Regions from separate parts of the Streptomyces sp. NEAU-YJ-81 genome, predicted to be linked through region 2. Evidence: riboswitches for the same ligand, from Rfam matches in the RefSeq annotation. Region 2 holds a riboswitch; each other region holds the start of a gene.
What was found. Region 2 has a riboswitch for thiamine pyrophosphate ahead of thiC (phosphomethylpyrimidine synthase ThiC). Riboswitches for the same ligand answer to the same signal wherever they lie in the genome.
Positions count from the first base shown of each region.

Region 1: it holds a riboswitch for thiamine pyrophosphate, as region 2 does, so the genes downstream of both, thiO (glycine oxidase ThiO) here and thiC (phosphomethylpyrimidine synthase ThiC) in region 2, are expected to answer to the same signal.
Region 3: it holds a riboswitch for thiamine pyrophosphate, as region 2 does, so the genes downstream of both, J5X86_RS17665 (thiamine ABC transporter substrate binding subunit) here and thiC (phosphomethylpyrimidine synthase ThiC) in region 2, are expected to answer to the same signal.

Region 1 is NZ_JAGFNO010000034.1:47,032-56,431, forward strand. It holds gene J5X86_RS42370 (DUF4396 domain-containing protein) at 1-306, opposite strand, end outside; gene J5X86_RS42375 (deoxyribonuclease IV) at 388-1,266, opposite strand; gene pknB (Stk1 family PASTA domain-containing Ser/Thr kinase) at 1,399-3,339, opposite strand; gene J5X86_RS52190 (SRPBCC domain-containing protein) at 3,427-3,885, opposite strand; gene J5X86_RS42390 (thiazole synthase) at 4,102-4,992, opposite strand; gene thiS (sulfur carrier protein ThiS) at 5,000-5,200, opposite strand; gene thiO (glycine oxidase ThiO) at 5,197-6,372, opposite strand; TPP riboswitch at 6,430-6,543, opposite strand; gene J5X86_RS42405 (NAD(P)/FAD-dependent oxidoreductase) at 6,749-7,930, shown strand; gene J5X86_RS42410 (Rv2175c family DNA-binding protein) at 8,033-8,398, shown strand; gene thiE (thiamine phosphate synthase) at 8,601-9,254, shown strand.
Region 2 is NZ_JAGFNO010000001.1:415,797-425,196, forward strand. It holds gene J5X86_RS01880 (YibE/F family protein) at 1-1,379, opposite strand, end outside; TPP riboswitch at 1,451-1,568, shown strand; gene thiC (phosphomethylpyrimidine synthase ThiC) at 1,561-3,330, shown strand; gene J5X86_RS52375 (DNA-binding protein) at 3,464-4,021, opposite strand; partial or broken gene J5X86_RS52380 (Bro-N domain-containing protein) at 4,031-4,336, opposite strand; gene J5X86_RS01895 (serine hydrolase) at 4,755-5,909, opposite strand; gene J5X86_RS01900 (hypothetical protein) at 6,013-6,861, opposite strand; gene J5X86_RS01905 (metallophosphoesterase) at 7,052-8,353, opposite strand; gene J5X86_RS01910 (LacI family DNA-binding transcriptional regulator) at 8,570-9,400, opposite strand, start outside.
Region 3 is NZ_JAGFNO010000006.1:330,342-339,741, forward strand. It holds gene J5X86_RS17625 (TetR/AcrR family transcriptional regulator) at 1-194, shown strand, start outside; partial or broken gene J5X86_RS17630 (peptidoglycan DD-metalloendopeptidase family protein) at 471-953, opposite strand; gene rpsB (30S ribosomal protein S2) at 1,268-2,257, shown strand; gene tsf (translation elongation factor Ts) at 2,368-3,204, shown strand; gene pyrH (UMP kinase) at 3,360-4,142, shown strand; gene frr (ribosome recycling factor) at 4,247-4,804, shown strand; gene J5X86_RS17655 (phosphatidate cytidylyltransferase) at 4,804-5,982, shown strand; gene rlmN (23S rRNA (adenine(2503)-C(2))-methyltransferase RlmN) at 6,054-7,160, shown strand; TPP riboswitch at 7,234-7,338, shown strand; gene J5X86_RS17665 (thiamine ABC transporter substrate binding subunit) at 7,334-8,407, shown strand; gene J5X86_RS17670 (iron ABC transporter permease) at 8,503-9,400, shown strand, end outside.

The DNA of each region.
Region 1 (9,400 bases), on a different contig from region 2:
GTCGGCCGCCAGAGCCACCCGCAGCGCGCTGCGCACATCGAGCCCCGCCCGCAGCACGCCCCGCATGGTCAGGGAGTAGCCGAAAACAAAGGCGAGCGCGATCGCCAGGATCATGGTCGGGACGTTGTGCCAGGCCAGGGCCGTGCCGATGGCCATGCCCGCGATCTCGCCGATGGCACAGCCGGTGAGGCAGTGCAGGGTGGCCTGGGCGGCCATCGGCCAGCTCGTCGCGCCCTTACGGTGCTCATGGTGTCCATGGCGCTCGTAAGGTCCGCTCCGCGTGTGCTCATGCTGCCGCATGTCCATACCCCCAGCGGTGATCGGTGATCGGTCGACCCGTTCAACGCTATACCCCCTAGGGGTATTCCTCCATGCGTCGGGCTTTTCTCAGGCCACCCCGGCGCGCAGCTCCTTCAGCCGGGCCACATCCGCCGCATGCCCCTCCGTACCGTCCGGTCCGCCCGGCGTCTCGACCACCAGCGGCACCCCGTCCGTCGCGGGGTGGCTGAACAGCTCGCGGAACGGCTCCGCCCCGATATGCCCGGCGCCGATGTTCGCGTGCCGGTCCTTGTGGGCGCCGACCACGTCCTTGGAGTCATTGGCGTGGATCAGCTTGAGCCGCCCCTCGCCGACGACGGCCACCAGCTCGTCCAGGGTCTGCTTCATACCGCCCGGGGCGGCGAGGTCATGGCCCGCCGCGAACACATGGCAGGTGTCCAGGCAGACACCGAGCCGGGGATGCCGGTCGAGCGCCTCGACGTACGGGCCCAGGTCCTCCACCAGCGCGCACAGCGAGGTGCCCTGCCCGGCGGTCGGCTCCAGCAGCAGCCAGGGGTCGTCGTCCCGGGTCAGCTCGTCCAGCAGCGGCAGCACCCGCTCCCGCACCTGCGCGATCGCGGTGGCCCGCGCGCGTCCCCCGGTCGCCGAGCCGGTGTGGACGACGACGCCGAGCGCACCGATCTCCCGGCCGCGCCGGAGCGAATGGCGCAGGGACTCCACGGAGCGGTCGGCCGTGGCCTCGGTGTGCGAACCGAAGTTGATCAAGTAGGGGGCGTGGACATACGCCGGTATCGACCGCTCGGCGCAGGCGGCGCGGAACGCCTCGTCCTGGGCGGGCGTACCGGCCGGGGTGGCCCAGCCGCGCGGATTGGCGACGAAGACCTGGACGGTCTCGGCGCCGATGCCGGCGGCGTGCGCCAGACCGACGGTGGCGAGACCACCGGCCACACGAATATGGCCACCGATGGGATTGCGATGCGTACTCACATACCCAAGGTTCCCAGGTGAGGAGGGCCCGTGTGATCGGGCCTGTCCCCACTGTCGGAGGGCGCCTCTACGAGATCCTGGGCGATGAGAAGCTGCTCGACTTCTGGCTGGAGCGGGTCAGCTTCGGTTGCCCTAGAACACGCCGCCCTTGATCTTGATGGTGATCGTGCTCCCCTTGGGCGCCTCGTCCCCGCCGTCGACCGACTGGTCCTGCACCTTGTCCCCGGGGAACAGCAGCGCCTTCTCGACGTCCACCTTGAAGCCGGCGTCCTCGAGCTGCGCCTTGGCGTCGTCGGCCGTCATGCCCGTGACGTCCGGCACCTCGATCATCTGCACGCCCTTGGAGACGGTCAGCGTGACCGTATCGCCCTTGGCGCCCTCTTCGTCTCCCTCTCCCGAGGGGGACTGCTCGGCGACCGAGCCCTTGTCCTCCTCCGAGAACACCTGCCGCTCGGCGATCTTCACCTTGAAGCCCTCGTCCTCCAGCTCGGACCGGGCCTCGTCGACCGAATCGCCCACCACGTCCGGGATGTCGACCGGCTGGCCCTTGCTGACCACGATCGACACCGGCGTCTCGGGGCGGCGCACGGAGCCGGAGACCGGGCTGGTGGAGAGGACCGAGTCCTGGGCCGTCTCACTGCTGAAGCGGCGGATGACCTTGCCGATCGTCAGCCCCTGGTCCGCGATCTTCCGCTTGGCCTCGGCCAGCGGCATGCCCACCACATTGGGCACCTCGGCCCGCGGCGGCCCCTGGGAGACCCGGATGGTCACGGTGCCGGTGTCGCGGACGCGCTCGCCCGGGCCGGGCTTGGAGCCGATGACCTTGCCCTTGGGGATGACATCGCTGAACTCGTTGACGACCTTCACATCGAGCCCGGCGCCGTGCAGCTTCTTCTCCGCCTGCGCCTGGGTCTTCCGCAGCACCGGCGGGACCTCGGTGAACTGGCCGGCGCTGATGTACCAGACACCGGCGGCGAGGGCGATCGCCAGCACCACCGCGGCGACGATCGTCATGATCCCGCGGCGCGACATCCCGCCCCGGCCGCGTCGGCCATGCCCCTGCTGCCGAGGCGGTTCCGGCGGCAGCTCCAGACGGCTGGTGTGGTTGAGCAGCTCCTGCTCGTCGTCGACGGCGGCCGCCGGTCGCGGAATCACCGTCGTACGGTTCTCGGCGCCGGCCGAGGTGTCCTCCCTGGCCTGCGGCGGTACCGCGTCCAGCTGGTCGTCGGTCAGCGCGGCCCGCACCGCGCGGGTCGCGCTCAGCAGCGCGACGGCGTCGACGGGACGCCCCTCGGTCGCGCGCGCGGTGGCCGAGGCGACCAGCGCGTCCAGCTCCGGGGCGACCCCGGGCGCGAGGGCGGACGGCGGCGGGACGTCCTCGTTCAGATGCTGGTAGAGGACCTGCGCCGGGGTACTGCCGCCGTGCGGCTTGGAGCCGGTCAGCATCTCGTACAGCACCACACCGCAGGCGTAGACATCCGCGCGGGGGTCGGCCGTGCCGTGCTCGATCTGCTCGGGCGCGAGATAGGACACGGTGCCGAGGACGGTGCCGGTGGAGGCGCTGGTGTTGGTGTCCACCGCCCGGACCAGGCCGAAGTCGGCGACTTTGACCCGGCCGTCGTCCCCGATCAGCACGTTCTCGGGCTTCATGTCGCGGTGGACGAAACCGGCGCGGTGGGCCGCCCCGAGCGCGGCCAGCACCGGCTCCAGGATGTCCAGCGCGGCGCGCGGATGCAGCGCCCCGCGCCCGCGGAGCACATCGCGCAGGGTGCAGCCCGCGACGTATTCCATGGCCAGATAGACATGGCCGCCGTCCGCTCCCTGGTCGTAGACGGCGACCACATTGGCGTGCGCGAGTCTCGCGACGGACTTCGCCTCACGGATGAAGCGGTCGACGAAGGCGGCGTCGGAGGCGAGGCTCTGGTGCATCACCTTCAGGGCGAGCACACGGTCCAGCCGGGTGTCGACGGCCCGGTAGACCGTCGCCATCCCGCCAACGGCGATCCGCGCCTCAACGCGGTAGCGGCCGTCGAGCTCCTGCCCGACGAGGGGGTCCTGGAGGGTCGTATCCACGGGGGAAGTCTACGAGGCATCGATATGAGCCATGACCGCCCGCCCCAGGTGGGGCGGGTACTGCAGCGGAACGGTGACACCGGCGGGTCAGTTGTGCGACGCGGCGGCGATCGCGGCCAGCTCCTCGAGCGCGGAGGTCCAGGACAGCGTGGCGTACTCGGCGTGCTTGGCCTTGGCGTCGTCGGGGACGGCCAGGGCACGGATACCGCTCTCCGCCAGCCGCAGCCGGGTGCCCCGCCCCTCGGGGGAGAGCGCGAACTCCACCAGGGTCGCCTCCCCGGGGTCCGAGGGCGCGTGATCGGGTTCCAGGGCCAGCCGGAAGCGGAAGAGCGTGTCGGGGACCGCCTGCTCGACCTGACCGTGGAACTCTCCGTGTTCGTCCCACCGGAACCGGAGCCTCCCGCCGGGGTGCGGATCGATCTCGCAGCCGCCGGGGGCGTACCAGACGCGGATGTGCTCGGGCGTCGTCAGCACCCGCCACACCCGGTCGATCGGCGCCGGTACGTACACCTCGCGCTCGATCCGGTCGTCCACGGTCACGGTCACGGCGACCACCTCCGCGCTGTGCGCTGCTCCCTCAATCCACGGTAGAGGGCCGCGCCGGGCCCGGACAGCGGCGGGCCGGACGCTGGGTCGCTGGGCGGGGGCATGGCCGGACGCCGGGCTTGGGCGGGGGTCTGGTCGAGCGCCGGGTTCGGGCGGGGGACCGGCCGAACGCCCTGCCCGGACGGCGGCTGGCCGAGCGCCCTGCCCGGACAGGGGCTAGCCGAACGCCGGGCGCTCGGGGTCCAGGGCCGCCAGGCCCTCCGTCGGGCTCGACGCCTCGGCGAAGTGGCGGCGCGGGATCCGGCCCGCCCGGTGGGCCAGCCGGCCCGCCTCCACCGCGTGCCGCATCGCCCCCGCCATCAGCTCCGGCTCCTGGGCCCGGGTGACGGCCGAGGCGAGCATCACCGCCGCGCACCCGAGCTCCATGGCCAGCGCGGCGTCCGATGCGGTCCCCGCGCCCGCGTCCAGGATCACCGGCACGGTGGCGCGCTCGGTGATCAGCTGGAAGTTGTGCGGATTGCGGATGCCGAGACCGGAGCCGATCGGGGAGCCGAGCGGCATGATCGCGGCGCAGCCGACGTCCTCCAGCTTCCGGGCCAGGATCGGGTCGTCATTGGTGTACGGGAGGACCGTGAACCCGTCGTTGACCAGCGTCTCGGCGGCGTCCAGCAGCTCGATCGGATCGGGGAGCAGGGTGCGCTCGTCGGCGACCACCTCCAGCTTGACCCAGTCCGTGCCCAGGGCCTCCCGGGCGAGGCGGGCGGTGAGCACGGCCTCACCGGCGGTGAAACACCCGGCGGTGTTGGGGAGCGGGCGGATGCCGTGCCGGTTCAGAACGGAGAGCACCGACCCTTGCACCGTGGGGTCGAGCCGCCGCATCGCGACGGTCGTCAGCTCGGTGCCGGAGGCCAGCAGCGAGCGTTCCAGGATCTCCAGGCTGGGAGCGCCGCCGGTGCCCATGATCAGGCGGGACCCGAAGTCGGTCCCGGCGATGGTGAGCGGGTCGGGGGTGGTGAGGGGCGCGCGGCCCGGGGCGTTCGGGGGGGTGGTGACGGGTGTGGCGGCAGTAGCGGCCGTGGTTGCAGTAGCGGCCGTGGTGGGAGCCATGGGTGGATCAGCCTCCTTGGACCGCGGTGAGGACCTCGACGCGATCACCGTCGCCGAGCGGGGTCGCGGGCCATTGGGTGCGTGGGACGACCGTCTCGTTGACGGCGGCGGCGACGCCCGAGGGCGCCTGGGTGAGGGTCGCGACAAGCCGGTCGAGGGTGGTCCCGTCCGGGACCTCGCGGGGCTCGCCGTTGACGGAGACGGTCATGGGTGCTGCTCCTGTGCTGGGGAGGGTGTGGCTGCGGGGGCCGCGAAGCGCCGCGGGGTGAACGGCCGGGCCTCCGGCGGGAGTTCTCCGCTCGTCAGCGCCTCGGCCATGACATCGCCGGTGATCGGGGTGAGCAGGACGCCGTTGCGGTGGTGGCCGGTGGCCAGCAGCAGCCCCGGCAGCGCGGTCGGGCCGAGCATCGGGGCGTTGTCGGGTGAGCCGGGGCGCAGCCCGGCACACGTCTCCACCAGCGGCAGTTCGGTGATGCCGGGCACCACCTCATGGGCGTCCCGCAGGAGTTCGTAGACCCCGCCCGCGGTGACCGTGGTGTCCCAGCCCAGCTCCTCGCTGGTCGCGCCGATGACCAGCTCGCCGTTCTCGCGCGGCACCAGGTAGACCGGCCCGCCGCGCACCACGGCCCGTACGGTCCGGGAGAGGAACGGCGCGTACCGCTCGGGCACCGACAGCCGCAGCACCTGCCCCTTGACGGGTCGTACGGGCGGCAGGACGTCGTCGGGGACGCCCGCGAGCCGTCCGCTGAGGCTGCCGGCGGCCAGGACGGTCCGCTCGGCAGCCAGGCGCGTACCCCCGGTCAGCTCGATCCCGGTGGCGCGGTCGCCGTCCAGCAACAGCCGCTCCGCGCGGGCGCGGTGGAAGGTGACCCCGGCCCGCTCGCACGCGGTGAGCAGCGCCGCCGTCAGCCGCCGCGGGTCCACCTGGTTGTCGCCGGAGACGCGCAGCCCGCCGTGTACGCCCGGCGCGAGCATCGGTTCCAGACGGCGGCATTCACGCCCCGTCAGCCATTCGGTCTCCAGCCCGAGCCCCTGCTGGAACGTGTGGAGATCGCGCAGCTGGGCGCGGTCGTCGGCGTCGAACGCCACGGCGAGCGTGCCGCAAGAGCGGTGGCCCACGTCCTGGCCGCTCGCCTCCTCCAGCTCGGCCACGAAGTCCGGATAGCGGCGCGCCGAGGCCAAGTTGAGCCCGAGCAGGGTCTGCTCACCGTAATGAAGCTCGGTGACGGCGGCCAGCATCCCCGCCGCCACCCAGGCGGCTCCGCCCCCGGGCGCCGGGTCGGCGAGGGCGGTGCGCAGCCCCCGCTGGGCCGCCCGCCAGGCCGTGACCAGGCCGATGATGCCGCCCCCGATGACGAGGGCGTCGTACGGTCCGCCCACGGATGGTCGGCGGCCAAGCCCAGAGGTGTGTGGTCCGTCGTCGTGACCTGGTGCGTGCGTGGACACGGTGCCCCTCCCTTCGCCGGCATGACCCGGATCAGGTTCGTACGGTCGGAGGCCGTTCCAGCCTCCCTCTCAGCCCGGTACGTCCGGGCTCCCGCGAGTGCTCTGCCCCGCCACCCTAGTACGGCCCCGAATCGCCCGAAAGCCCGACCACCCACCAGCCCCCGCCCCCTCCCCTCTGTGCCCGAGATCTCCCCTCGCCCTCTGCGGTCCGCCCCACCAGCCGCAATACAGTGATCGTGTGAGCGATGAGACGACGACGAAGCCGTCCTCGAGCGGCGGCGAACAGCGGGTGGTGATCGTCGGAGCGGGCATGGCGGGGGTGCAGACCGCCGTCGCGCTACGCGAACAGGGCTGGACGGGGGAGATCGTCCTGCTGGGCGCGGAGACCCACCAGCCCTACGACCGGCCGCCGCTGTCCAAGGCCGTGCTGCTCGGCAAGGCCGAGGGGTCGACGCTCGACGTGGACTTCGCCGGGCTCGGCATCACGCTGCGGCTCGGCGTCCAGGTCACCGGGCTCCGTACGGACAAGCGGCTCGTCGAGACCGCGACCGGACAGCTCCCGTACGACGTCCTGGTGATCGCCACCGGCGCTGAGCCGGTCCCGCTGCCGGGCAGCGAGGGCGTGCCCGGCGTCCATCTGCTGCGCACCCTGGACGACGCGGTGCGGCTGCGCCCGGTGCTCGCCCGGCAGCGCGAGATCGCGGTCGTGGGGGCGGGCTGGATCGGCGCGGAGTTCGCCACGGCGGCGCGCGAGGCGGGCTGCGCCGTGACCGTCGTCGAGGCCGCGGACCGGCCGCTGGCGGGCGCCCTCCCGGCCGAGGTCGCGGCCCCCATGGCGGCCTGGTACGAGGACTACGGGGCCCGGCTGGTGACCGGCGCCCGGGTGGCCTCCGTGGACGAGAGCGGGCTGGTGCTCGGCGACGGCACCCGGCTGCGGGCGGGCGCGGTGGTCGTCGGGATCGGGGCCCGGCCGGCCACGGACTGGCTGGCGGGCTCGGGCGTGGAGCTGGCCGAGGACCGCTCCGTCGCCGCCGACGACCGGCTGCGCACCTCGGCGCCGGACGTCTACGCGGTCGGCGACTGTGCCTCCTTCCCGTCCGCCCGCTACGGCACGCGGCTGCTGGTGCACCACTGGGACAACGCGCTGCAGGGGCCGCGCACCGTCGCCGCCAATGTGGTGGGGAGCCGGATGGTCGCCCACTTCCCCGGCGCGGTCTACGACCCGGTGCCGTATTTCTGGTCCGAGCAGTTCGGGCGCTTCGTGCAGTACGCCGGGCACCATTCGGAGGCCGATGACTTGGTCTGGCGCGGCGATCCGGCCGGTGCCGCCTGGTCGGTGTGCTGGCTGCGCGAGGGCGCCCTGGTCGCCCTGCTGGCCGTCGGCCGTCCGCGCGATCTGGCCCAGGGGCGCAAGCTGATCGAGCGCGGCGCCCGGCTGGACCGGACGCGGGCCGAGGACCCGTCGGTGCCGCTGAAGTCGGCCGTCTGCTGACCGGCCGGTTGGCCGCCGGGCGGGGCGTGTGGGGCGGGCCGGGCGGCCCGCGCGGCGGGCGCCCGGCTACCCACTGTCAGTCCCAGATGGCAGGCTTGTTCCGTGACCGAGATTGACGCAAAGATCGATGCTCTCGTCCCCGCCTGGCTCACCCTCCCCGACGTCGCCGAGCGACTCGGTGTCGAGGTGACGCGCGTCCGGCAGCTGGTCAAGGAGGGCCAGCTGATCGCGGTGCGCCGTGGCGAGAACAGGGTGCTTCAGGTGCCCGAGGAGTTCATCGCCGACGGAAAGGTCGTCAAGGGCCTCGTAGGGACCTTGACGCTGTTGAAGGACGACGGCTTCAGCGACGAAGAGATGCTGGAGTGGCTCTTCACCCCCGACCCGAGCCTGCCTGGCACCCCGGCACGGGCCCTGGGCGAGAATCGCGGTACGGAAGTGAAGCGGCGCGCGCAGGCGCTCGCCGTCTGATGTTGCTCCCGTCCAGCTTTCGGCGGCCTTCCGTACGGGCTCGTACAGAGCCCGTACGGGGCGTGTACAGGGCTGGTCGCTCTCGCGTTTTCGTCGCCGTTGTCGCATGTAATCGCACGTAGTCGCGTGTTGTCGCACACGGCGTACGGGCCGGGCTCCGCGCCCGGCCCGTACGCCGCCGACCCTCCGGGGGTACCGAACCATGTCCACCACCGCCACCGCGCATGAGCAGCTGGCCGACGCCCGCCTCTATCTGTGCACCGACGCACGGAAGCGCCAGGGCGACCTGCCGGAGTTCCTGGACGCCGTCCTGGCGGCGGGCGTGGACATCGTCCAGCTGCGGGAGAAGGAGATGGAGGCGGCCGAGGAGCTGGAGCACCTCCAGGTCCTCGCGGATGCCTGCCGTCGCCATGGAAAGCTGCTCGCCGTCAACGACCGCGCCGATGTCGCGCATGCCATCGGCTCGGATGTGCTCCATCTGGGCCAGGGCGATCTGCCGGTGCCCGCGGCGCGCGCGATCCTCGGCGCGGACGTGCTGATCGGGCGCTCCACGCATGCGGAGGCGGAGGTGGACGCGGCGGCCGTCCAGCCCGGTGTGGACTACTTCTGCACCGGCCCCTGCTGGCCCACCCCCACCAAGCCGGGCCGCCCCGCCCCCGGGCTGTCCCTGGTGCGCCACGCCGCGGCGCTGGGCACCGAGCGGCCGTGGTTCGCCATCGGCGGAATCGACGCGTCCAACCTGGATCAGGTCCTGGAGGCGGGCGCCCGCCGCATCGTCGTGGTCCGGGCCATCACCGCTGCCGACGACCCGGCGGTGGCGACGGCGGAGCTGGCCAAGCGGGTGCGCGCGGCCTGACCGGGGCCCGGCCCCGGCTTTTCACCCGGCTTTCACCCGGTTTTCATCCGGCTCGGCTCGTCCGCCGGTCGAGGGCGCGCCGAGCTGTCCGCACTGCGGACAGAAAGCTGGCAAAACCCCCAAACCTCCGCGGCCGGGTGGGCGTA
Region 2 (9,400 bases):
TCCGCGCCGCCGTCCGCCGCCGGGGCGCCGTCCGCCGCCGGGGCGCCGTCCGCCGCCGGGGCGCGGTCCGCGGAGACCACGAGCACGGCCAGCGCCGTGGTCACCGGCACCGAGGCGACGAGCCCGATGCTGCCCACCAGCGTCCGTACGATCTCCTCCGCGACGATCTCGCTCGTGGCGACCGTGCCCACACCGCTGTCCGCGATGGAGAACAGCAGCAGCAGCGGAAGCGACGCGCCCGCGTACGCCAGCACCAGCGTGTTCACGACGGAGGCGATGTGGTCCCGCCCGATCCGCATCGCCGCCCCGTAGAGCCTGCGCCGGGACGCGGTCGGGTCCGCGGCCCTCAGCTCCCACACCGCCGAGGTCTGGGTGACCGTCACATCGTCCAGCACACCCAGCGAGCCGATGATCACGCCCGCCAGCAGCAGCCCGCGTATCTCGATGTTCGGATAGAGGCCGTGCACCAGCCCGGTCTGGTCGTCCGTATTGCCGGTCAGGCTCGCCCAGGCGATGAACAGCGAGCCCAGCACCCCGATCAGCAGCAGTGACACCAGTGTGCCGAGCACGGCGACCGATGTACGGGCCGTCAGCCCATGGCACATATAGAGCGCGAGAAGCATGATCGCGCTGCCCCCGACGACCGCGACCACCAGCGGATTGGAACCCTGGAGTATCGCCGGGAGGATGAACAGCGTCAGCACCCCGAAGCTGATCGCCAGCGCCACCAGCGCGAACACCCCGCGCAGCCGCCCCACCACCACGACGGCGAGCGCGAACAGCCCCGCCAGCAGCGCCATCGGCATCGACCGGTCGACGTCGGACACGGAGTACTGCAGGTCCTTGGGCGCCTTGGGGGCGTACGCCAGCTTCAGCTCCTGCCCGGCGCTGAACTGACGCGAGGCGTTGGGCTGGACGATTTCGGGGAAGGTGCGACCTTTGTCCTTGCCCGAGGTGACCTCGATGGTGGCCTTCTCGCAGACGCTCTTCTTCCCGCCCTGCCCGGGGGCGCCGTTCTGGGCGGCGCTGTCCTGGCCGGGCTCGGTGGGCGCCTGCGGCTGGGCGTTGACATCGGCGCAGTTCACCTCCTCGACCTTCACCACCCGTCCGGCGACGGTCTGCTGGTCGAAGCCGAGACCGCTGCGGCCGCTCGCCTTGTGGTCGGGCGTGCCGCCCGGCCAGAGCACGATCAGACCGGCGACGACGGCGACCGCGAAGGGGATGAGCACCGTCGCGATGATCTTGCGGAGGCGGGCGGAGACGGGAGCGGCGGGGCCATGACCGTGGGAGTGGCCGTGTGAATGGCCGTGGCCGTGGTCGTGCGCCTGATCGGAGGGGCGGGGCTGCTCGGGCGGGTGGTCCTGCTGGATGGCGGTCACGGTCGCATCATCGCAAGAGGAGTGGGCCCCCTGTTCAGCACTGTGGATAAACCGTTAGCGTGGGCACGAACCTTTGCAATCGCGGGAGCTCGGAGCACCGGGCTGAGAGGGCGCTGACGCTGACAGCTGCGCCGACCGCTGAACCTGTTACCGGGTAATGCCGGCGTAGGGAGTGGGTCTCATGACTCAGCAGGATGCATCATCGCGCGCCGAGAAGGCCGAATTCGGCTGGCATAAGGGATATGTCGCGGGTTCGCGCCCGGACCTCCACGTCCCGGTCCGCCGAGTGCACCTCACCAACGGCCAGGATGTGACGCTGTACGACACCTCCGGCCCGTACACCGACCCCACCATCGAGACGGATGTCCGCCGTGGCCTGGCGCCGCTGCGGCAGAACTGGATCGTCGCCCGCGGCGACACGGAGGAGTACGCGGGCCGTCCCGTCCGCCCCGAGGACGACGGGATCAAGCACACCTCGCCCCGCGGGGGACTGCGCAACCTCGACGCGGTCTTCCCCGGCCGCCCGCGCCAGCCGCGGCGCGGCCGAGCGGGCGGCCCCGTGACCCAACTCGCCTATGCGCGGCGGGGCGAGATCACGGCGGAGATGGAGTACGTGGCGATCCGCGAGAACGTCTCCTCCGAGGTGGTCCGGGAGGAGATCGCGGCGGGCCGCGCCGTCCTCCCGGCCAATGTCAACCACCCGGAGATCGAGCCGATGATCATCGGCAAGCGGTTCCTGGTGAAGGTCAACGCCAATATCGGCAACTCCGCCGTCACCTCCTCCATCGAGGAGGAGGTCGAGAAGATGACCTGGGCGACCCGCTGGGGCGCCGACACGGTGATGGACCTCTCGACCGGCCGCAACATCCACACCACCCGCGAATGGGTGCTGCGCAACTCCCCGGTCCCCATCGGCACCGTGCCGCTCTATCAGGCGCTGGAGAAGGTCGACGGCAGGGCCGAGGAGCTGACCTGGGAGATCTACAAGGACACGGTCATCGAACAGGCCGAGCAGGGCGTCGACTACATGACCGTCCACGCCGGCGTCCGGCTGCCGTACGTCCCCCTGACCGCCCGCCGCAAGACCGGCATCGTCTCCCGCGGCGGCTCCATCATGGCGGCGTGGTGCCTCGCCCACCACCAGGAGTCCTTCCTCTACACCCACTTCGAGGAGCTCTGCGAGATCCTCGCGGCGTACGACGTCACCTACTCGCTGGGCGACGGGCTGCGTCCCGGGTCGATCGCCGACGCCAACGACGAGGCGCAGTTCGCGGAGTTGCGCACGCTCGGCGAGCTCAACCGGATCGCCAAGGAGCATGGCGTCCAGACGATGATCGAGGGCCCGGGCCATGTCCCGATGCACAAGATCAAGGAGAACGTCGACCTCCAGCAGGAGATCTGTGAGGAGGCCCCGTTCTACACCCTGGGCCCCCTCACCACCGATATCGCCCCCGCCTACGACCACATCACCTCCGGCATCGGCGCCGCGATGATCGCCTGGTGGGGCACGGCGATGCTCTGCTACGTCACGCCCAAGGAGCACCTGGGCCTGCCGGACCGCGATGACGTCAAGACCGGCGTGATCACCTACAAGATCGCCGCCCATGCAGCCGACCTGGCCAAGGGCCATCCGGACGCCCAGGCATGGGACGACGCGCTTTCCGACGCGCGCTTCGAATTCCGCTGGGAGGACCAGTTCAACCTGGCCCTGGACCCGGACACGGCCCGCTCCTTCCACGACGAGACCCTCCCGGCGGAACCGGCCAAGACGGCACACTTCTGCTCGATGTGCGGGCCCAGGTTCTGTTCGATGAAGATCAGCAGAAGCATCACAGAGCAGTTCGGCGGCGACGCCGACGCGACGCCCGAGGAGATCGAGGCGGGGATGCTCCAGAAGTCCAGGGAGTTCGCGGAGGCGGGCAACCGCGTCTATCTGCCCATCGCGGACTGAGGCGCGGACGCGTAGGCCGAGATCGCCGGTGAAGCCCGGCAAAGCAGCGCCTGCGGGGTGAAACAGGCGATACGCTGCGGGACGGGTCCGAAGCCGCAACTTGGATTTGCGACTTCGGACCCTCAGCGTGCCGCTACGCGGGCGGAAGCTCAGCCACGTAGATCGGATGTCCGCTGTCCGCCAGCCCGTTCTGACGGATGCAGCGGTGCTTCTGGAGGAACCGCAGACAGGCGTGCACCCGCTGCCGAGTGAGCCCCGTCTTGGCCGAGAGCGTCTCCAGCGAGTGGCCGATCTGTCCGGCTTCGGCCAGCGTGGGGAGGATGTAGACGGCCACCGCCCATACGTCCTCGGTGATGCTCAGCCGGTCCTTCCACTGTGCGAACAGGTCCTCCGTCCTGAGCCTCAGCTCCCGCTTGTCCGCCTCGGGCTCCTCGCCCGGTCGGCAGCCCAGCGCATCGAGGATCTGTGACCACGCCTGCTCGGACCGATGCAGGGAATCCAGTACCTCCGTATGGAAGCGTTCGGCCCGCGTCTCCAGTCGGACGATCGCGTCCATGAGCTCGCTCGGTGGAGTGGGGCGGGAGATCTCGGAGACTTCCAGCGCGTATGAGCCCTCGCGTTGGACGGTGGCGATCACTCTCGAGACCCACTGTTTGAAGGGCAGGCACGCGGGCTTGGTGCAGCCGTTCACGAGGAGGATAAGTCCTTCGAGATCGACGAGCTGCAAGTCTCGGCGCCATTCCCTACCTGCGGGAATGCTGAGACTGTGACTGGAAGTCACAGTCTCAAGAGACTCTCGCCGCTCCTCCGGCACATGATCGAGCAGAGCCTTCCGCGTCGTGGTGTAGCCGAGCTCTCGGCACACATCGGCAGCGGGGAACCAGTGCTCTCCGTTGGGCAGGGTCAACCTTCGGACCCGGGCCCCCGTGGCCGCGTAGACGAAATCGTTGACGTCCATGGCGTCGTGCCGGGCGGATGGGCCCGGCGGTGTGTTGTGTTTGCGCATCGCGCATCACCTCCACCGATGGACGCTAAACATCACCGCCCATCAATTCCCCCGAATAGGCGGAAGTTCCCTCGATCGGTGGATAATTGATCGATTTGAGGACAAACCGTGCACCAGCGCCAAGCCGGCTGGTGCTCGGCGCCGCTGGACCCCGAGCCCGGGATCCGGGGTCCGGCGGCCTCGCCAGGTGGCGACAGTGCCGCCCGGCACAGCAGTATGCGAGGCATGGGAACCGACGCGGAGCCGATGGCGGACTGAGGCGGACTACGGACATGGGCCGCACTTCACTGCTGAGCAGCGGACGCGGGCGCTTTCCTCTTCTTCCTGTTGGCCCGTTTCACGTGAAACATCCCTTCGAGCGTTGGTCCGTGCTCCGAGCCGTCCTTGGGCCGGTCCGGAGCGCGGGCCGCTGGGTGGTTCACGCGGTGAGTGCGGCGACGACCCGGTTGGTCATCTCCTCCTGGGTGGTCAGCGGCGTCGGGGCGTAGGAGAGGACGAAGCGGAGCGCCTGGTCGCGGGTGGCGAACATGCGGGTGCGGTAGCCGTATGTCTCGCCGGTCTTTCCCCAGAACGTCACGCCGTTCACCGTGGCCGTCTGCAGCCCGAGGCTGTAGCGGGCCGGGGTGCCGTCCAGCATCCGTACGGAATCCGGGGGCAGGGTGAAGAGCTTGTCCAGCGCGTGGGGCGGCAGCAAGGCGCCGGAGAACAGGGCTCGCTGAAAGCGGGACAGGTCGTCGAGGGTCGAGACCAGCTCGCCTTCGCCCCAGGCGCTGGACTGGTTGTACACGGTGATATCGCGCAGCGACCCGTCGGTCATCCGCAGATAGCCGTGCACATGAGGACCGTGGAGGCGGGGGTCCTGGCCCGGCAGCAGGGTCCGGGTCAGGCCCAGTGGGCGTAGGACGCGGGACTCGATCGCCTGGCCGTAGGGGCGGCCGGTCAGCTTTTCGATGATCAGGGCGAGCAGGACGTAGTTGATGCCCCGGTACTCCTGTGTGGTCCCCGGATCGAACTTCAGCGGGTCGTGCGTCACCGTTTCGACCCACTCCCGCGGTGTCCACCGGTCCCATCGATGCCGCAGGACCCCTTCCGGAGTGCTGTCGTCCGGCAGCCCTCGATGGTCGGGCAGTCCGCTGGTGTGGTTGAGCAGCTGGGCCACGGTGATGCGGCGGGAGAAGGCGGAGGGCAGCAGATCCGGGAGGTACCGCCCGATGGGGGCGTCGAGCTCCACCCTGCGCTCGGCCCACAGTTGCAGGACCACGGTGGCCACGAACGCCTTGGTGACGCTGCCCGCACGGAAGCGGTCGTCCGGGCGTACGGCACGCCCGCTCCCGAGGTCCGCCGCCCCGGCCGTGCCGTACCAGTGGTCGCCTTGGCGGTCGACGCGCAGTTGCGCGGAGGTGGCGGGTGGATGGGAGAGATCGCTGATAGCTGCCTGCAGGGCGGCTTCGTCGGGCGCCGTGGTCGACGCGGTGGTCCCCGCCGCCGCGCGGGCCTCGGTGTTCCCGGCCACGGCCAGCAGCGTTCCGGCCGCGCAACCACCCATGAAGGTACGTCGGGTCAAGGAAGTCATGGTCAGCCATGCTGCCGAGGCAGCCGTGCCCCGCCATCCGGGATGACCCCACGTGCACCCTCACGCGCGCCCGGAATGACCCCGGGGTGGCCCCGGACGCGGGCTAGTCCGGCTGGTGCTCAGGCCCGCCGTAGTCGGGGCTGGTGAAGTCCGGGCTGCTGTAGCGGGGGCGGGCCTTGGGGCCTTCGCCGTCGGTGCTGAAGCCGGGGCGGCTGTAGCCGAGGTGCGGGGTGCGGCTGACCGTTTCGGGGTTGGTCGGGACGTAGGCGGAGGGGGACGGGGCCGAGGGGTTGGCCAGGGCCTCGCGGAGGAACGGCAGGATGCCGCGCTCCAGCAGGGCCTGACGCCAGACCTCTCTGGCGCGGTCCACCTCCTCGAGCTGCTCGCTGCGCGCCTCGCCCCGGATCGCGCTGGAGCCGTTGCGCAGCGCGGTCAGGAGCAGTCCGACGGCGGCGATGAGGATGCCCGCGGCGGTCAGCGCGGCGAAGAACCAGCCCGCTGTGACCATCGGCTGGGCGATGGAGGGGGCCGGGTCGAGCACGTTGAGGACGTAGCCGACGATGAGGAAGATGATCGCGGCGGTTCCGGCGAGCACCGGCGCCAGCACCGCGAGCATGGCGACGAGCCCGGCCCCCGCGGCGTCCTGCATCGCGTCGGCGAGCCCCACCGTGCCGTCCGGGTGCTCGCGCTCGCTCACATTCCCGGCGAGCGGGAAGAGCGGCGCGGGCTCGCGCAGTTTGGCGCGAGTTTCGCGGTAGTCCTGATATTCGGCGGCCGCGCATGCCGCTATCGCGGCCGAGGCGCCGAGCGCCATCGTGCGCAACTGCTCGGCAGTGAGCCGCTGCCCGACACCGGTGAGGTCCGGGCGATGGTCGGCGGTGCGCAGTGCCTCGTCGAGAACCCGCTCGAACTCTGGGCGGTCCTCGGTCAGCAGGTGCGGAGCGCTTTTCATGGTGCATCCCCCGATGCTCCGTAGGGCCGTGACGCCGGCTTGCGCCGGGCGGTCGGGCGGAAACGGAGGAGAGCCTGCGACGGATAAGCCGATGGTAGAGCCGATCCGGCGCGGGGTGACAGCAAGTTTCGCGAATTGCTCCCGCGCCGGTGAAGCTCTCTATCTGCCCCGGGCAGCGTCCGCTGAACCCTCAGTCGGTCAGGGGAAGTTGAACGACCAGCAGTTTTCCGGCCATGGTGACGCCGCCGTCCATGGCCACGGCGAGATTGTCCGCGTAGACATGCGGGCCCTCGACGGCGGGCGTGCCGCCGTCCTCGCCGTCCTCGGATCCGACCTCGCCGAGCAGATACGGGATGGGGCTGTGGCCGTGGACGATGCGCTCCCCGCCGTAGGTGTCGAGCAATTCGCGGGCCGCCATGGGCCCGGCGTCCTCGTCGCGGAAGGCGAACCGCTTGGTGAATTTGCGGAACAGGTCCCAGCACTCGTCGGCGTCGCTGCGCTGCAGCGTCTCGGTGACGGTGTCGTTGACGGCCTCGATCGAGTCGCCGTAATCCAGATAGGCGGTGGTGTCGGAGTGGACCAGCAGATGCCCGTCCTCCTCCGCCATCGCGTCCAGCCGGGACATCCACTGGAGGTGGTGGTCCTCGAGCCGCTCCATGTCACTGCGCTGGCCGCCGTTGAGCAGCCAGGCGGCCTGGAAGGAGGCGGTTCCGGCACCGGAGTTGACGGGCGTGTCGCCGAACCGCTTGGCGCCGATCAGCAGCAGCTCGTGATTGCCCATCAGCGCCTTGCAGTAGCCGCCCGCGGCCGCGGCCTCGGCGGAGAGCTGCATGACCAGGTCGATGACGCCGATGCCGTCCGGGCCGCGGTCGGTGAAGTCGCCGAGGAACCACAACCGGGCGTTGCCCGCGGCCCAGTTGCCCTTGGGGTCGATCAGGCCCTCGGCGGCGAGCGCCTCGCGCAGCTCGTCGTGGTAGCCGTGGACATCGCCCACGACGTACAGCGGGCCGGGCCCCTCGTCCTCGGCGAGCGGGCCGTGCTCGGGCTCGGGCAGTGAGGTGAGCGCGACGGTGGGGCTGTCCTGCGGCGGGACGAGCGGAGTGTCCGGGATGGTGTGCCCGGGGCCCAGGACCGGGAGCCGCTCGGTCGGGGTGTACTCGGCGGGCGGCGGCGTGGCGGGCGCGGGCGGCGCATCAGGAGCCGGAGCCCCTGGTGCGGGCACCCCCGGTGCGGGCACCCCTGGAACCGGCGCCCCGGGCGCGGGAGCCCCTGGTGCGGGCGCGGGTGGTGGCACGGGCGCGGCGGGGCCCGGCGCCGCGGGCGCGGGCCCGGGCGGTACGGCTCCGGGCGCGCCCAAGCTGGGCGGGGTGAACGCCCCGTACGCGGGCGCGGGCGGGGCGGGCACCCCGTACGCGGGCACGGGTGGGATCGCAGCCGTGGTCCCTGCCGTGGCTTCCAGACCGGCCCCCTGAGTCATCGACCCCTCCACCATCACGCCGCCGTCCCACCTTGTGGACCTTGCCTGGTCGACGGCGGTCCGCGGTGTCGTCCGCCCATCATAGGAATGACCGTGAGGGCTTGTGACGCACCAGGGTGCCGTCAATCGGTGCTCGCTCCTGCTTGGTCGGACTTTTATCCCGGATTGGCCCGGTAGGGGAAGCCCATTGGGCTCAGGTCCTCCTCGGGTCATCCTTGAGTCGCCCTCAGGTCAGCCTCCGGCGCGGCTGCGCGGGGCGCTGACCGTCGTACGCGGCGGACGGCGCTGTGACGACGTCCGCACGATCAATTCGGTGGGTATGACCTGCTCGACGGGGTGGTCGGTATCAAGTCCCTCGATGGCGTCGATGAGCAACTGTACGACCGCCGTGCCGATCCGGCGGGGTTTGAGTGAGAGGGTCGTGATGGGCGGCTCGGTGGTGCGGTAGACGGTCGATTCGCTGCAGCACACCAGCAGCAGATCGTCCGGGACGCGCAGTCCGTAGCGGCGGGCGGCGGCGAGCAGATCGGTGCCGTTGGGGTCGAAGAGGCCGTAGACCGCGTCGGGCCGGTCGGGGCGGGCGAGCAGCCGGTCGGCGGCGACGGCACCGGCACAAGGGTCGTGGGCCGGGTACGCCTCATAGACCGGATCCTGTCCCACGCGTTCGCACCATCGCAGGTACGCCGTGGTGGACAGTCGGGTGTAGGTGTCGGTGGACGTCCCGGTGAGCAGTCCGATCCGGCGGGCGCCGGCCTCGGCGAGATGGTCGAGCAGTCCGATTACCGCCGCCTCGTGGTCGTTGTCGACCCAGGCCGTGACGGGGAGGGCGCCGGCCGGGCGGCCGTCGCTGACCACGGGGATGCCCTGGCGTAAGAGCTCGGTGACGACCGGATCGTGGTCGGAGGGGTCGATCACCACGGTGCCGTCGAGGGCGACGTTGGACCACACGTCGTGGCGGGAGGTGGCGGGGAGGATGACGAGGGCGTAGCCGCGGGCCAGCGCGGCGGAGGTGGCGGCTCGCGCCATCTCGGCGAAGTAGGCGAACTCGGTGAAGGTGAAAGG
Region 3 (9,400 bases), on a different contig from region 2:
CCCATGGCGGACTGATCGCCATGGTGGTCGAGGCCCTCGCGACCCTCGGACATGAGCAGCCGCGGCTCTCGGCCGTGCTGCTCCAGGGCGTGGTGGACGCCGCGGTCCGGCGCATCGAGCTCGGCGCGGCCGAGGACCCCGAGCGGATCACCGCGGCGGCCGTCGCCATGGCCCTGCGCGGCGTCCGGGGCTGACCTCTGCCGGTCCCCGCCGCTCCACCGGGCGCCCGGGGTGCGGCCCAGACGGATCCGGGCCCAGAGGGATGCCGCCGCCAGCACCGCGGCCGCCGGCAGCCGGGTGCCCCCGGCGGGGGAGGCGAGGGTGGAGACCGTCGGCGCGTCGCGCACCCCGAACACCGGAAGCAGCCGGGAGGGCCCGCCCCGCAGCATCGACGGCGGCAGCAGCGACAGGGGATCGAGATAGCGGTCCGCGCGCCGCAGCCCCCAGTGCAGACAGCCGGACCGGCAGTGGAAGGGGCCCGGCGCCACCACGCCGACCACCTGCCCTGCGGCCACCCGCTCATCCTTGGCCACCGTGGCGCGCACCGGTTCGTAGGTGGTGCGCAGCGGAGGGGAGCCGGTCCCGGACACCTCGATCACCAGCACCCCACGGCCCGCGACCGGACCCACGAAGCTCACCCGCCCCGCGCCCGCCGCCCTGACCCGCTCGCCCGGGCGCGCCGCGAGGTCGACTCCGCGATGCCCCGCCGCCCAGGGAGCCGGAGGCGGCTGCCAGCCCCTCAGCACGGCCGGCCGCCTCGCGCCCGGCACACCGTCGACCGGCCACGACCGCTCCCCGCCCGGACCCGGCGCCGCGCCCGGGTCCGCCGCCGCGGCCCGCGCCGCCGAAAGAGGTACCGCCGGAAGAGGCGCCGTCGGCTCCGGCAGCATCGACAGCACCGGCAGCGCCAGAATCACCAGGGCAAGAGCCCGCCCCACCACAAGCCTTCGCATGTCCTCCACGATGGCCCGGCGACCCGAAACGGGTGGATCATGGACGGAATCGGGGGACTACTCACGGGTTGTGGATAACGCCGTCACCCGGCACCGTACCCGTCCCGTACACTTCTTATGGCGATCCGGGTCACCGGATCGACTTCGCACGCCCCGCCACCGACGCTCCGATCGCGCATCGGTCAGCTCGGTGGCCGCGCCCCTCGGTCCTTGGACGACCCCCGAAAGGGCCTCGTCCGTGGCAGGCGCGTCGGGACGTCAGGAGCGGCGGCCGCCCGGCCGCCGTGGAACCGAGTACCTCAAGGAGTACGGCCATGGCCGTCGTCACGATGCGGGAGCTGCTGGAGAGCGGCGTCCACTTCGGGCACCAGACCCGCCGCTGGAACCCGAAGATGAAGCGCTTCATCTTCACCGAGCGCAACGGCATCTACATCATTGACCTGCTCCAGTCGCTGTCGTACATCGACCGCGCCTACGAGTTCGTCAAGGAGACCGTCGCCCACGGCGGCTCCATCATGTTCGTCGGTACGAAGAAGCAGGCGCAGGAGGCCATCGCCGAGCAGGCGACCCGCGTCGGCATGCCGTACGTCAACCAGCGCTGGCTGGGCGGCATGCTCACCAACTTCTCGACCGTCTACAAGCGCCTGCAGCGCCTGAAGGAGCTCGAGCAGATCGACTTCGAGGATGTGGCCGCCTCCGGCCTCACCAAGAAGGAGCTCCTGGTCCTCTCCCGCGAGAAGGCCAAGCTGGAGAAGACCCTCGGCGGTATCCGCGAGATGCAGAAGGTGCCGAGCGCCGTCTGGATCGTCGACACCAAGAAGGAGCACATCGCCGTCGGTGAGGCGCGCAAGCTCCGGATCCCGGTCGTCGCGATCCTCGACACCAACTGCGACCCGGACGAGGTCGACTACAAGATCCCGGGCAATGACGACGCGATCCGCTCCGTCACCCTGCTCACCCGGGTGATCGCCGACGCCGTCGCCGAGGGCCTCATCTCCCGTTCCGGCGTCGCCACCGGTGGCGAGAAGGCCGACAAGGCCGCGGGCGAGCCGCTCGCCGAGTGGGAGCGCGACCTGCTCGAGGGTGAGAAGAAGGCCGACGACGCCGAGGCCAAGCCCGCCGAGGACGCCAAGCCTGCCGAGGACGCTGCGGACAAGCCTGCCGAGGACGCTGCGGACAAGCCTGCCGAGGACGCTGCGGACAAGCCCGCCGAGGCCGCCGCGGACAAGCCCGCTGAGGACGCCAAGCCCGCCGAGGACGTCACTCCTGCCGAGGCCCCCGCCGCGGGCACCGAACAGGGCTGACCACTCAGACGTCACTCAGACGGTGTATGACGGCGGGGGACGGTGCCGATGGCGCCGCCCCCGCCGTTCACCCGTAGAGCTTTCGACTTTCGAGAAGAGATTTACAGATCATGGCGAACTTCACCGCCGCTGACGTCAAGAAGCTCCGTGAGCTGACCGGCGCCGGCATGATGGACTGCAAGAAGGCGCTGGACGAGGCCGAGGGCAACGTCGACAAGGCCGTCGAGATCCTGCGCGTCAAGGGCCAGAAGGGCGTGGCCAAGCGGGAGAGCCGCAACGCCGAGAACGGCGCTGTCGTCTCCCTCATCGCGGACGACAAGACCTCCGGCGTGCTGGTCGAGCTGAAGTGCGAGACGGACTTCGTCGCCAAGGGCGACAAGTTCGTGGCCGTCGCCGACGCCATCGCCGCCCACGTCGCCAAGACCTCCCCGGCCGACCTGGACGCCCTGCTCTCCTCCGAGATCGAGGCGGGCAAGACCGTTCAGGCGTTCGTCGACGAGGCCAACGCGACCCTCGGCGAGAAGATCGTCCTGGACCGCTTCGCGCAGTTCTCCGGCGGTTACGTCGCGGCGTACATGCACCGCACCAGCCCGGACCTGCCGCCGCAGGTCGGCGTCCTGGTCGAGCTGGACAAGGAAGACGCCACGGTCGCCAAGGACGTCGCGCAGCACATCGCCGCCTTCGCCCCGAAGTTCCTCACCCGCGACGAGATCTCGGCCGAGACGGTCGAGAACGAGCGCCGCGTCGCCGAGGCCACGGCCCGCGAGGAGGGCAAGCCCGAGGGCGCCCTGCCGAAGATCGTCGAGGGTCGCGTCACCGGCTTCTTCAAGGAGAACGTCCTGGTGGACCAGCCGTTCGCCAAGGACAACAAGAAGTCCGTCCAGAAGGTCCTGGACGAGGCCGGTGTCTCGCTCAAGCGCTTCGCCCGTTTCCGCGTCGGCGTCTGAGCCGAGCAGCGAATGACCGTCGACCCCGATAGGGTCGTAGTCAGCCAACCGTCAACCGGTCGGCCGCAGATGTGACGAGGAGGCCATTGCCGCAGAGGTCGTAACAGGACCCGTCCGGCAGTGGCCTTCTTCGTATGTGCACGAGGAGATCTCCAATGAATCACGGCGCGGACGCCAAACAGGCCGCCGACGACAAGAACGCGCACGGTGCGGCCAAGCATGGTCGCTTCATGCTGAAGCTGTCCGGCGAGGCGTTCGCCGGAGGCGGGGGACTCGGTGTCGACCCCGATGTCGTGCACGCCATCGCCCGCGAGGTCGCCGCCGTGGTCAGGGACGGTGCCGAGATCGCCATCGTCATCGGTGGCGGTAACTTCTTCCGCGGTGCGGAGCTGCAGCAGCGCGGTATGGACCGGGCCCGCTCGGACTACATGGGCATGCTCGGAACCGTCATGAACTGCCTCGCCCTCCAGGACTTCCTGGAAAAGGAGGGCATCGACTCCCGCGTCCAGACCGCCATCACCATGGGTCAGGTCGCGGAGCCGTACATTCCGCTGCGTGCGGTGCGCCACCTGGAGAAGGGGCGCGTGGTGATCTTCGGCGCGGGTATGGGCATGCCGTACTTCTCCACGGACACCACCGCGGCCCAGCGGGCGCTGGAGATCGACGCGCAGGCCCTGCTCATGGGGAAGAACGGCGTGGACGGGGTCTATGACTCCGACCCCGCCCGCAACCCCGATGCGGTGAAGTTCGACGCCCTGGAGTACAGCGAGGTGATCACCAGGGACCTGAAGGTCGCCGACGCCACCGCGATCACCCTCTGCCGGGACAACAAGCTGCCCATCCTCGTCTTCGAGCTCCTGGCCGAAGGAAATATCGCGCGCGCGGTGAAGGGTGAGAAGATCGGCACGCTGGTGAGCGACCAGGGCTCCCGGGCCTGACGGCTCGAACGGGGGATGGACAACGGCCTGCCGGTCGGACACCGTGCAGGAGAAGACGCACGCAGGGGCGAGGCTCTGCTTACTGATAACACCAGGAGCAAGTGGTGATCGAAGAGACCCTCCTCGAGGCCGAGGAGAAGATGGAGAAAGCCGTTGTGGTCGCCAAGGAGGACTTCGCCGCGATCCGCACCGGGCGTGCGCACCCGGCGATGTTCAACAAGATCGTGGCGGACTACTACGGTGCGCTGACGCCGATCAATCAGCTCGCGTCGTTCTCGGTGCCGGAGCCGCGCATGGCCGTGGTCACGCCGTTCGACAAGACCGCGCTCCGCAACATCGAGCAGGCGATCCGGGACTCGGATCTGGGCGTCAACCCGAGCAATGACGGCAACATCATCCGGGTGGTGTTCCCCGAGCTCACCGAGCAGCGCCGTAAGGAGTTCATCAAGGTCGCCAAGGCCAAGGGCGAGGACGCGAAGATCTCGATCCGCAGCGTCCGGCGCAAGGCCAAGGAGTCCATCGACAAGCTGATCAAGGACGGCGAGGTCGGCGAGGACGAGGGGCGCCGCGCCGAGAAGGAGCTCGACGACACCACGGCGAAGTATGTCGCGCAGGTGGATGAGCTGCTCAAGCACAAGGAAGCCGAGCTGCTCGAGGTCTGATGAACGACTCTTCCTGGGGGGCCCCACCAAGCGCCGGATTCCGGGCACCGGGCGGTCAGGGCACCTCCCCCGGCTACGGCTGGGTGGCGGCGCCTTCTTCGGCGGGTCCCGCGCACGAGGTGGGCGAAGCGGCGCAGACTCGCCCCATGCCCACCGTGCCCCACGCGGGCGGCGACTCCGGCGAGGCCGCCGACCGTGACCGGGGGGCCGCTCGGCTGAGCGGCCCCCTCTTCCGCGACGAGCGGGAGCCGCAGCCCGGACCCCGGCCGCCCGCCGGGCGCCCGCCGACGCCCCCCGACCCCGCGCCCGACCCGGCCTCGGCCGACGGCGGCGCGCGCGGCGCCGGTGCCGGGCAGGGGAAGAAGAGCGCGGGCCGTAATCTGCGCGCCGCGATAGGGGTGGGCATCGGCCTCGGCGTGATCATCGTGGCCTCGCTCTTCATCTACAAGCCCGTGTTTGTCGGCGTGGTAGCGGTCGCGGTGGTGGTCGGGCTCTGGGAGCTGACCTCACGGCTGACCGAGCGCAAGGGCATCCGGGTCCCGCTGGTGCCGCTCGCGGTCGGCGGGGTCGCCATGATCGTCGCCGGCTATGTGCGCGGTGCCCAGGGCGCGGTGGTGGCGGTGGCGCTCACAGCGCTCGCGGTGCTGGTCTGGCGGATGACCGAACCGCCCGACAACTACCTCAGGGATGTCACCGCGGGCGTCTTCGCCGCCTTCTACGTGCCGTTCCTGGCCACCTTCGTGGCGCTCATGCTCGACACCGGGGACGGCCCGTGGCGGGTCCTCACCTTCCTGCTGCTGACCGTGGTCAGCGACACGGGGGCGTACGCGGTGGGCTGGCGCTTCGGCAAGCATCCGCTGGCGCCGCGGATCAGCCCCGGCAAGACGCGCGAGGGGCTGCTGGGCGCGGTGACCTTCGCGATGGTCGCGGGCGCGCTGTGCATGCAGTACCTCATCGACGACGGCGTCTGGTGGCAGGGCCTGCTGCTCGGCCTCGCCGTCGCGGTCAGCGCGACCCTGGGCGACCTCGGCGAGTCCATGATCAAGCGGGACCTCGGCATCAAGGACATGGGCAAGCTGCTGCCCGGCCATGGCGGGATCATGGACCGGCTCGACTCGCTGCTGCCCACCGCGCCGGTCGCGTGGCTGCTGCTGGTGATCTTCGTGGGCGGCGGCTGACGAGGCCGCCCACGGGCCCCGCGCCACACATGGCGCGGGGCCCTTCGTACGTCTGCGACACTGGGTGAATCATGCCTAAGCCCGGAGAACTCACCTTCGCCGCGCCGCGCGGGGCCAAGAAGCCCCCGCGGCATCTTGCCGACCTCACACCCGCCGAGCGCCGGGAGGCCGTCGCCGCCCTCGGGGAGAAGCCCTTCCGGGCCAGTCAGGTGTCGCGTCACTACTTCGCGCGTTACGTCGACGACCCCGCACAGTGGAGCGACATACCGGCCGCCGCGCGCGAGAAGCTGGCCGCCGGGCTGCTGCCGGAGCTGATGAGCGTGGTGCGCCACATCAGCTGCGACGACGACACCACGCGCAAGACCCTGTGGCGGCTCTTCGACGGCACGCTCGTGGAGTCCGTACTGATGCGCTACCCGGACCGGGTCACCATGTGCATCAGCTCACAGGCGGGCTGCGGGATGAACTGCCCGTTCTGCGCCACCGGCCAGGCGGGGCTGGACCGCAATCTGTCCACCGCCGAGATCGTGCACCAGATCGTCGACGGAATGCGGGCCCTCCGCGACGGTGAGATCCCCGGTGGGCCGGCCCGGCTGTCCAACATCGTCTTCATGGGCATGGGCGAGCCGCTGGCCAACTACAACCGCGTCGTCGGCGCCATCCGCCGGCTCACCGACCCCGAGCCCGACGGCCTCGGCCTTTCGCAGCGCGGGATCACCGTCTCGACCGTCGGCCTCGTGCCGGCGATGCTGCGGTTCGCCGACGAGGGGTTCAAGTGCCGGCTCGCGGTGTCGCTGCACGCGCCCGACGACGAGCTGCGCGACACCCTCGTGCCGGTCAACACCCGCTGGAAGGTGCGCGAAGTCCTGGACGCCGCGTGGGAGTACGCGGAGAAGTCCGGCCGCCGGGTCTCCATCGAGTACGCGCTGATCAAGGACATCAACGACCAGGCGTGGCGCGCCGATCTGCTCGGCCGGCTGCTCAAGGGCCGCCGGGTGCATGTGAACCTCATTCCGCTCAACCCGACGCCCGGCTCCAAGTGGACGGCGTCCCGGCCCGAGGACGAGAAGGCGTTCGTGGCGGCCCTGGAGGCCCACGGGGTGCCGGTGACCGTCCGGGACACCCGTGGCCAGGAGATCGACGGGGCCTGCGGGCAGCTGGCGGCTTCGGAGCGCTGAGGACCGGCTGATACGGTGCCTGAGCATCGTCGCATCATGCGATCGTCGCAAAACTGAACATCCGTACAAGTGAACATTCCGACAGGGGAGCGCTCACAGCGCTGAGAGTGCGGCACGGCCGCAGACCCTCGGACCTGATCCGGGTCATACCGGCGTAGGGAGTCAGCATCACCATGAACAGCCAGCTTCGGCGTGCCATCTCAGCCGCCCTTTTCGGCTCACTGGCGTTGGGCGCGCTCGTCGGCTGCGGCGAGGATTCCAAGAGCGGCGCGGACTCCAAGACGGTCACCCTGGTCACGCACGACTCGTTCGCGGCCTCCAAGGCGGTCCTCAAGGAGTTCACCAAGGAGACCGGCTACAAGGTGCGGGTGCAGGCCGGGGGCGACGCCGGAGCCGCCGTCAACCAGGCGATCCTGTCCAAGGGCCACCCCCAGGGCGATGTGTTCTTCGGCGTCGACAACACCCTGCTCTCCCGGGCGCTCGACAATGACCTGTTCACCCCCTACACGGCGAAGGGCCTCGACAAGGTCCCGACGGCCCTTCAGCTCGACCGGGCCGAGCACCGCGTCACCCCCGTCGACTTCGGCGACATCTGCGTCAACTACGACCGTAAGTACTTCGCCGACAAGAAGCTGGCGCCGCCCCGGACGCTGGAGGATCTGACCAAGCCCGCCTACAAGAACCTCCTCGTCACCGAGAACGCGGCCACCTCGTCCCCCGGCCTCGGCTTCCTCCTCGCCACGGCCGCCAAGTACGGCGACGACGGCTGGAAGGGCTACTGGAAGAAGCTGCGGGCCAACGGCGTCGAGGTCGTCGACGGCTGGGAGCAGGCGTACTACGACCGGTTCTCCGGCTCGGCCGGCGGCGGCAAGGGCGACCGGCCGCTCGTCGTCTCCTACGCCTCGAGCCCGCCCGCCGAGGTGGCCGACGCCAAGACCAAGCCCGCCAAGGCCCCCACCGGGGTGGCGACGGGCACTTGCTTCCGGCAGGTGGAGTTCGCCGGGCTGCTGAACGGAGCGGGCAACACCAAGGGCGGCAAGGCGCTGCTGGATTTCCTGCTGAGCAAGCGGTTCCAGGAGGACGTCCCGCTGAACATGTACGTCAACCCGGCGCGCGAGGACGCCAAGCTGCCGGAGCTGTTCACCCGGTACGGGGTCAGGATCGCCGACTCCGCCACCCTGGCGCCGCAGAAGATCGCCAAGAACCGTGAGCCGTGGGTCAAGACATGGTCCTCGCTGGTCCTGTAGAGCCCCGCGAGAACCGTAAGACGGCCGACGGCCACCGTAAGGCCGACAGGGCAGCCGGCGGCGGCCGTCGCGCGCTCGCTCTCCGGCTCGCCCTGATGGCGGTGCCGCTCGCCTTCTTCGCGGTCTTCTTCGCCTATCCGGTGGCCGCCATCGTCACCCGGGGGCTGCGCGTCGGCGGGCAGTGGCGGTTCGGCCGGATCGCCGAGGTGGTCACCGATCCGGCGACGCTGGACGTCCTGTGGTTCACCTGCTGGCAGGCGGTCGCGTCGACCGCCCTCACGCTCGCGGTCGCGCTGCCCGGCGCCTATGTCTTCGCCCGCTTCGACTTCCCCGGCAAGGGGCTGCTGCGGGCCGTGGTGACCGTGCCGTTCGTGCTGCCGACCGTCGTCGCCGGATCCGCCTTCCTGGCTCTGCTCGGCCGGGGCGGGCTGCTGGACGAGCTGTGGGGGATGCGGCTCGACACCTCCGTCTGGGCGATCCTCCTGGCCCATGTCTTCTTCAACTACGCGGTCGTCGTCAGGACCGTCGGCGGGCTGTGGGCCCAGCTCGACCCGCGCCAGGAGGAGGCCGCGCGGGTGCTCGGCGCGAGCCGGCTGTCGGCCTGGCGCCGGGTGACGCTGCCCGCGCTGGCCCCCGCAGTCGCCGCCGCCGCGCTGATGGTGTTCCTGTTCACCTTCACCTCCTTCGGCGTGATCCAGATCCTCGGCGGCCCCCGCTACGCCACCCTGGAGGTGGCGATCTACCGGGAGACCGCACAGCTGCTCGACCTGCCCACGGCGGCGGTGCTCACCCTCGTCCAGTTCGCCGCGGTCGCGGCCGTGTTGGCCCTGCACGCGTGGACCGTAAGGCGCCGGGAGAGCGCCCTGCGGCTCGTCGACCCCGGCCGCACGGCGCGCCGGCCGAACGGCCCGGCGCAGTGGGCGCTGCTGTGGGGCGTGCTGGCGGTGGTCGCGCTGCTGATCGTGACACCGCTCGCGGTGCTGGTGGAACGCT